DNA from 2 places in the Mycetocola spongiae genome. Region 1 is predicted to be linked to the other one. Evidence: riboswitches for the same ligand, from Rfam matches in the RefSeq annotation. Region 1 holds a riboswitch; the other holds the start of a gene.

Region 1 (4,174 bases):
GCGAGGGCCGCGAGCACAAGCAGAATTTGCAGGATCCCGGCGAGGAGGGGGGCGGAGGCCACGGCCGTCATAGCTTCTCAACCCCCCGGGCGATGAGGGCGCACGCGCCAAATACGGCGAGTGTTAACGCGATGAAGAGTGCATCAAGCACGACTTGCTCCTAGTGCGGATGTGGGGGCGGCGAATTGCCGTGCACTCAGTTGAGCACGCCCCCGGATACCGCGAGGCGGATCTTAACGCACCCTTAACGCCCCGCCCGTTCCGCGCGTTCCGCCCCGCCACTCCGGGTATGACCGCCAGGCGTGAATCCGCAACGCCCCGCCCGTTTCACCCACGCCACCCGGGCATTACGGCGCGGCGAGATTCCCCCGGTGCCGCCCGCCCGCGCCGCGTCTATTATGGCCGCGGGGGAGCGGGCTCGCACTGCGTCGCGCCCGCGCCGGATGTTGACCCCGGATGGCCTCGCCGGGGCAAATCTGCAATGCGAACCCCGGAGGCGGCGCTGGCCGCGCGGGTATGGTCGCTAACCGAGCGCGCGCACCCGCGGCGCGAGCCGGGCCCGCAGCGCCGCCCGCAGGAGCCGGGCCTGCGGATCGCGCCACAGCACCCGATCCAGCGCCGCTGCCGTCTCGGCCACCGCCCGCGGCGAGGCCCCCGGCAGCTCCTCCGCGATCTCCGCGGGGTCCACCCCCGCCGTATGCAGCAGGATCAGCGGCAAAAGCTCGCGTGCCGAGGCCTCGCCACTCACATGCAGCAGCACGGGCCCCGGGGCCGCGATGATGCCGCCCAGGAGAATCCGATAGGCCCCCGCGGAACGCTCCAGATCGGCGCCGGAAAGGCCGCCGCCCGCGGGCACCCGCATCCGGTGCACCCGGATCCGGCGATACGCGGAAGGTACAGCTGAAAGATCGGGGGCGCGCTCGCCCGCGGTCACCGCGAGGATCGTCGCCACCCCGGAGGCGGCCAGGTCGTCCCAGCCGCGCGGCGAGGGGCCGGGCCGGTCCAGGGTTCCGGGTGCCGCGTGCGGGCCCAGCGCCAGATAGAGCAGGCCGGTGCGGGTGGGGCCGCGGAAGGTAGGAATCTCGCCCAGGTCGCGCGCGCCGGGCAGCCCGTCCCAGTCGGGATCGATGCCCGGGCGCGGGCGCTGGCCAAATCGGGAGGCTGTCATACCCCCGAGGAAATCACTCTTTATCGGGAGTTTCCCGAGAGTCGCGTGGTTCGGCGGTCAGCGGCACCGGGCAGCCGATCTGCGCCCGCCGATTAATCCGCCACCAGACAAAAAATCCGGTGAGGGTAAACGCGCCATAAAACAGGTACATAAACGCCGACGCATAATAGCCCGCGTCCACGAGCAGGGGCACACCCACGGCATCCACCGCGACCCAGATCAGCCAAAACTCCACCCAGCCGCGCGCCATCCCATAGGTGGCCAGCAGTGAGCCCACAAAGATCCAGGCATCGGCCCAGACCGGCTCATAGGATTCGAGCATCCGAAATATCGGCGTCAGTAGCGCGGTGCCACCCAGCAGCGCGATGATCAAAAATGCGCGCTGTTTGCCGGAGGCCCAGCGCGGTGTCACGGCAAAATCGCCGCCACCCGCGTGCCGCCGCCAGCTGGCCCAGCCATAGATCGACACGATAATAAACATGATCTGGCGGCCCGCCTGGCCCAGCAGGTTCACCGGATTGGGGGTATGAAATACGGCCCCGAGAAATACCGTGAGCAGCAGCAGATTGCCGATGATGCCCACGGGCCAGGCCCAGGCCTTGCGGCGCATTCCGCCCACCGCGCACGCGAGTCCAAAGGCGTTTCCGATGATCTCGCGCCATAAAATGGTCTGCGAGCCGATCACCAGCTGGGCATCAAAGAGCCAGGTGAGGACGTTCATGATGATGGCGCATTCTCCTTTTCCGCATCGTTAAACCACGGGGAGTGCGCATAAAATACGCGTGCTTCTCTCATCCAGACTTTAACTGTCGGTATCGGAATTTCACCGATTCAGTCGCGCCGTCGGGCCCCCGGGGGAGCACCACATGCGCGAGTCGCGGACTATCACCGCCGGTTCGGAATTACACCGACCCCGGAGCACGCGTCCCAGTCTAGCGCTAACGCTACAGTGGTCTTGAGGGTCGCCGGTGGGGGCCCCGGTAGGGATGGAATTTTTACGTGAGTACACGCAGGCCACTGATCGGGCTCACCGGTCGCCGCGGTATCGGCGGAATGCTTGATGTTCCGCGCGGATTCAGCGATGCACCGCTGGATATTTATATGAGCGAATACGGCACCAGCGTGGCCGGGGCCGGCGGCCTGCCGATCCTCATCCCGCTGGGCAGCCCCGGTGCGGAGATCGTGGAGCACCTCGACGGCCTGCTGATCTCCGGCGGGCAGGACGTGGACCCGCGCCGCTATGGCCAGTCGCCGGATCCGCATGTGGAGGTCATCGACCCCGAGCGGGACGACCTGGAGTTTTCGCTGGTTGCCGCTGCCCTCGCCGCGGGCATCCCGATTCTGGGCATCTGCCGCGGACACCAGCTCCTGAATGTGGCGCTCGGCGGCACCCTGATTCAGCACCTCTCGGGTGGCGAGGGGGAGGCACACGCCACCTCGGCCTATCCCCGCAACCACCGCACGCATCGCGTGGACATCCTGGAGGATTCGATCAGCCACGGGCTCTACGGCGATTCGCAGATGGTGAACTCATTCCACCATCAGGCCGTGGACGTCCCCGGGGAGGGCCTCGTGGTGACCGCCCGCGCACCCGATGGTGTGGTGGAGGCCATCGAGCTGATCGGTTCCCCGGTGATGGGAGTGCAATGGCATCCCGAGACGCTCGGCGCCGATCCGATCTTCGGCTGGCTCGTGGCCGAGGCCACGCGGCGGCTAGGCCGAGGCCGGTTCGAGTAGTTCGGGGCCGTCGCCGCCGAGCCGGTTTACCGGATAAAACTCAAAACCCTCGGCCTCGGCGGCACCCACCGCGACCGCCTCATCGATCAGCGCCTGATCGCCCTGGATGGACGTATCGATCCAGTGCTCCCAGTGCTCGGGCGGCAAAAACACCGGATTGCGGTCGTGTAGCGGAACGAGGTCGCCCGCGGCCGGGGCGGTGAGGATCGTGGCGGTCAGATGCCAGCGGTTGGGATCTCCCGGCCGGGTCTGCGGATCGGCCCACCACGAGTAGAGCCCGGCAAAGCCGATGACCTCCTCGCTATACGGCCGCACAAAATACGGGGTTTTTATGCCGTTTTCATCGGTATGCCACTCGTAATAGCCATTGGCGAAGATGATCGCGCGGGTGGAGCGCACGGCATCACGAAACGCGGGCTTTTCCGCGGCGGTCTCGGAGCGGGCGTTAAACGTGGGGAACTCCGGCGTGGCCGTTTTGGACCACGCGGGCAGCAGCGACCAGGAGGCCGTCTCGAAGCGCAGCGTGGGCTCGGGCCCGCGCGCGGATTCCACGAGGATCGGCACCGACTGGGTGGGTGCGATATTCCAGCTCGCCTGCCAATCGGGCGACCACTGCTCGGGGCGGCGACCGGTGGCCTCCACAAACTCGGTGATCATCTCGTTGACGGTGGCATCCATCGCAAATCTTCCACACATGGGTGACTTCCTTTCCGTGGCCTCCCTCGATGCTATCGCGCACCGGGGACGCCGCGGTCTGAGCCGCGGGCGTGGTGCCCGGTTGCCTACGACGCGGCGCGGGATGGCACACTGGAGTCATGGATATTTCCGCGCGCTGTCCCTGCCTGAGCGGCCTCACCTATGGCGAATGCTGCGGTCGCGCCCACTCGGGGGAGCCCGCGGCCACCGCCGAGGCGCTGATGCGCTCCCGGTTTAGCGCGTTTGCGCTGGGTGATGTGGACTATCTGCTGCATACCTGGCATCCGCATACCCGCCCGGGCACGCTCGAGCTGGACGCCGATCTGCGCTGGTATCGGCTGGATATCGGCGCGGTATCCGCCGGCGGCCCGCTGGATCACGCGGGCGAGGTGGAGTTCACGGCGTATTACCGCTCACCCGAGGGTGCGGGCAGCCAGCATGAGCACAGCCACTTCACGCGCGAGGGTGGGCGCTGGCTCTATCGCGACGGCCGCGCGCTGGACTGATCGCGGCTAGGAGTAGTCCCCGGTGATCTCCTCGCGCACCCGGCGCAGATCCTCCATCAGGGAGCCG
Region 2 (4,174 bases), 1.3 Mb from region 1:
TCCTTTGTTGGGGGTGGCGGCCAGGGCGAGCATGCGCTCAACGTGGCGGGCCAGGATATCGGTTTCAATATTGACGCGGTCGCCCACGGCGCGCTCGCCGAGGGTGGTGGCCACGAGGGTTTCGGGGATGAGGGAGACCTCAAACCACTGCTCCGGCTCGGCCGGATCGGAGATGGCGCTCACGGTCAGGGACACCCCGTCCACCGTGATCGACCCCTTGCCGGTGACCAGCGGGGCCAGCTCGGAATCCAGCGAGAAGCGCAGCACGCGCCAGGCCTCGCCGGGAGTGATGCTCAGCAGCGTGGATGTGCCGTCCACATGGCCCTGGACGATATGTCCGCCCAGGCGATCGCCCACGCGGGCCGCGCGTTCCAGGTTCACGCGGGTGCCCACGCCGGCATCGCCGAGCGCGGAGACGCGCAGGGACTCGGCCATAACATCGGCGGTGAACCCCTCCGCGGTCTGCTCGATCACGGTGAGGCAGACGCCGCTCACGGCGATGGAATCGCCGTGCCGCGCATCGGAGACGGCCAGCGGGCCGCGCACGCTGAAGCGCGCGGCATCCGGGCCGGGCGTGATCTGGGTGATCACACCGAGCTCCTCGATGATTCCGGTAAACACTATTTTTCTCCCGTCGTATGGGCCACGATGCGCAGATCGGAGCCGAGGCGCTGCACGTCATCAAAGACGAGGTATTGCTGCTGGGTAATGGAGGTGATGCCCAGATCGGTCACGGCCACGCGGGGTCCGCCGATCAGGGTGGGGGCAAGATAAACCAGCACGGTATCGGCGAGGCCGGCCGCGAGGAAAGAGGAGGCGAGGGCTGGGCCGCCCTCCACAAATACCGAGTGGATGCCCAGCGCATAGAGCTCGCGCAGATCGGCCTCCAGGTCGGCCCCGGAGACCTGAATCGGGGTATGTGGGTGGCTCTTGAGCTGAGCATCCGCGGGGATTGCCCGCCGCCCGAAGACCACGGGGATCGGCTGGTCCTCGGCGAGGACGCCCTCGATGCGGGCGGTCAGCGCGGGATCATCGGCGAGTACGGTTCCGGTGCCCACCGCGATGGCCTCGGCGCGCGAGCGCCAGGCGTGCACATCGGCGCGCGCCTCGGGGCCGGTGATCCACTGGCTTGAGCCATCCGCCGCGGCCCCGCGGCCGTCCAGGCTGGACGCCCACTTCACGGTGACCACGGGGCGTCCCAGGCGGGCGCTCGCGAGCCAATCGCCCAGCAGGGCCTCACCCTCCGCGCGGAGCAGCCCCGCGCGCACGCTCACGCCCGCATCGCGCAGCGTCTGTGCGCCGTGGGCGGAGCTCGCGGCGAGCTCGCCGGTCACGGGATCGGGAACCACCCGGGCGGCCCCCGGATCGGAGACGGCGTACACCACGTGGGCGATACCCGCGGCGATCAGGGCGCGCGCACACGGACCTGTGCGCCCCGTGTGATTACACGGTTCCAGCGTGACCACGGCGGTGGCGCCGCGGGCGAGCCCGGGATCGGCCAGGCGGCCCAGCGCATCAACCTCGGCATGCGCGGTGCCCGAGCCGCGGTGCCAGCCCTCGGCGAGCACCTCGCCCCCGGGGGAGAGGATGACACAGCCCACGCGCGGATTAACCCCGCGCTCGGGGCCGCGGGCGGCAAGCTCAAACGCGCGGCGCATGGCCGGTTCGAGCTGAGTATCGGAAATCATCGGAGTGTGCCTTTGGTCGGGCGTGCTCCGGGTCGCGAGGTCACCCCCACCGGCGGTCGCCGAATAGCGGTGATTCTCGTGTGCTGCCTCTCATCCGGACTCGAGCCTGCGGGAGCAGACCCATAACCGTCGGTGCCGGAATTTCGCCGGCTCAACCGCGTTGAGCGGGGAGTTTTCTCCCGTTTCTTCACGGCTCGCGGACTTTCACCGCCGGTTCGGACTCTCACCGACCCCGGAGCACATTTCGTATCTATCGTAGGACAACACCGCGTGTCCGGGGTTATTCCCGCGTCATAAAATTACTTATGCGTCGCTGGGGCCCTGGTCCACGAGGCGGCGGGCGGTGCCGGCGTCCACGATCAGATCGGTCACGAGGCCCGCGGCGAGGGCCCCGCGCAGCGTGCGCAGCTTGCCGGTGCCGGAGACCACGCAGACGCGGCGCGCGATTCCGCGCAGCACCGTCATGCCCGGGCCCGAGGAACGGTCGTTCAGCGCGATGTTATCGCTTGTGCCGTCCTCGCGATAAAACACGGTGGCCACGTCTCCCACCACGCCGCTGCCGCGCAGCTCGGCGAGGTCGGCATCGTCGATATAGCCCGCGGCGTAGAGGTGGCTGGGCACCTCGGCAAACGTGGAGCCCAGGCCAAATACGGCGATATCCAGCGAGCGCTGGCGTTCGACCACGCGGCTCACGCTGCGCTCGCGCCACATCGCCGTCTTGGTGGCCGGGTCATCAAAGACCGCGGGCACGGGGAACTGCTGGATGGCCGCGCCAAAGGCGGCACCAAAGCGCTGCAGGATCTCGCTGGCATAGGCGATGCCGGTGGTGCGCGGATTGGCCGCGCCGTTGAGCTGCACGATGCGCGAGTTATGGGTGGGCTTGGAGGAGAGATTGCGGGAGATCGCGCTCATCGTGGAGCCCCAGGCCACACCCATCGACATATTGGAGTCAAAAAAGCCACCGAGAATCCGTGCAGCGTAGAGCGCGACCCGGTCGAGACGATCCACGTCGCTGATCTGATCGGGCACGGATACCACGTGGGCGACCACACCAAATTTTTGACGAATATCGTTTTCCAGCTGGCGCGGTGCGTCGAGCGGGGAACGCACCTGGATCTCCACGAGGCCCGTATCGCGGGCGTGGCCGAGGAGCCGGGAAACGCTGGAACGCGAGGTGTGCAGCTCCGCCGCGATCGCGTCCATCGTCAGATCCTGCAGGTAGTAGAGCTGGGCAGCGGTGAGCGCGTCGCGGGTCTTCCCGCTGAGCGAGAACGAGTCCGGAAGTGACATTATTGCTCCTTGCACGTTTGTGCACAGACTTTGCACGTTGTTGAATGGGGGGTGACAATCGAGGGGAACACTTAAAACTCTAGTGAAGGGCCCGCACGTTATGTCGTCTCAGTCGGAGAACCAGGGGATCACCCGAGCCTCGATCGAGGTGCTGCGATCCCACCCCGAATCTCAGGTTCTGATCATCGGGGGAGGGATCAACGGTCTAGCCACATTTCGCGACCTGGCTCTCCAGGGAATCGATGTGACTCTTATTGAGCGTAACGACTTTTGCTCGGGAGCGTCGGCCGCGTCGAGTCATATGATCCACGGCGGCATCCGCTACCTCGAAAATGGCGAGTTCCGGCTCGTGAAGGAATCGGTCCAGGAGCGCAACGGCCTGCTTAAGATCGCGCCCCATTATGTGAAGCCCCTCGAGACCACCGTGCCGATTTTTTCGACCTTCTCCGGCATCATCACCGCGCCGCTGCGCTTCCTCACCCATAAGCAGGGCAAGCCCAATGAGCGCGGCGCCCTCCTGATCAAAATGGGCCTGATGATGTACGACTCCTTCTCCCGCGATGGGGGCACCGTGCCGCGCCACCGATTCCACGGAAAAAAGAAGTCGCTCGCGGCGCTGCCGCACCTCAACGCCGACCTGAAATACACGGCCACATATTTTGACGCCTCGGTGCACGATCCCGAGCGCCTCGCCCTGGACGTGCTGCACGATGGTCTCGCCGCGGGCGAGCACGCGCGCGCCGCCAATTATCTTGAGGCCGTGGGGGCCGCCGAGGGCGGGGGAGTGCGCGTGCGCGATACCGTCAGCGGCGATACCTTTACGCTGCGCGCCGATGTGATCATCAACGCCTCCGGTCCCTGGACCGACCTCACCAATGCGGCACTCGGCGAGGGCACCACCTATATGGGCGGCACCAAGGGTTCACATATCGTGCTGGATAACCCCGAGCTGCTTGCGGCCACCGCCGGGCGCGAGATCTTCTTTGAGCACAGCGATGGCCGCATCGTGCTGATCTATCCGCTGAAGGATCGCGTGATGGTGGGTACCACTGACCTCGAGGCCGATCCCGCCGAGCCCGCGCGCTGCACCGAGGAGGAGGTGGACTACTTCTTTGAGTTGATCAACCACGTCTTCCCCGCCGTGGCCGTGAGCCGCGATGAGATCGTTTATCGCTTCTCGGGGATTCGCCCGCTGC

The links. A riboswitch is a leader RNA that binds a small molecule or an ion and turns the genes downstream of it on or off. The one in region 1 is predicted to bind FMN.
Region 2: linked by a shared signal. The riboswitch ahead of ribD (bifunctional diaminohydroxyphosphoribosylaminopyrimidine deaminase/5-amino-6-(5-phosphoribosylamino)uracil reductase RibD) and the one ahead of pnuC (nicotinamide riboside transporter PnuC) in region 1 are both predicted to bind FMN.

Annotation. Positions count from the first base shown of each region.
Region 1 covers NZ_CP080203.1:290,331-294,504, forward strand. Annotated here, with positions in the region: gene kdpA (potassium-transporting ATPase subunit KdpA) at 1-62, opposite strand, end outside; gene KXZ72_RS01495 (protein-tyrosine phosphatase family protein) at 524-1,168, opposite strand; gene pnuC (nicotinamide riboside transporter PnuC) at 1,182-1,889, opposite strand; FMN riboswitch at 1,947-2,094, opposite strand; gene KXZ72_RS01505 (gamma-glutamyl-gamma-aminobutyrate hydrolase family protein) at 2,168-2,905, shown strand; gene KXZ72_RS01510 (SOS response-associated peptidase) at 2,882-3,583, opposite strand; gene KXZ72_RS01515 (YchJ family protein) at 3,721-4,107, shown strand; gene KXZ72_RS01520 (FUSC family protein) at 4,114-4,174, opposite strand, start outside.
Region 2 covers NZ_CP080203.1:1,604,994-1,609,167, reverse strand. Annotated here, with positions in the region: gene KXZ72_RS07255 (riboflavin synthase) at 1-621, opposite strand, end outside; gene ribD (bifunctional diaminohydroxyphosphoribosylaminopyrimidine deaminase/5-amino-6-(5-phosphoribosylamino)uracil reductase RibD) at 621-1,688, opposite strand; FMN riboswitch at 1,765-1,933, opposite strand; gene KXZ72_RS07245 (sugar-binding transcriptional regulator) at 1,992-2,978, opposite strand; gene KXZ72_RS07240 (glycerol-3-phosphate dehydrogenase/oxidase) at 3,079-4,174, shown strand, end outside.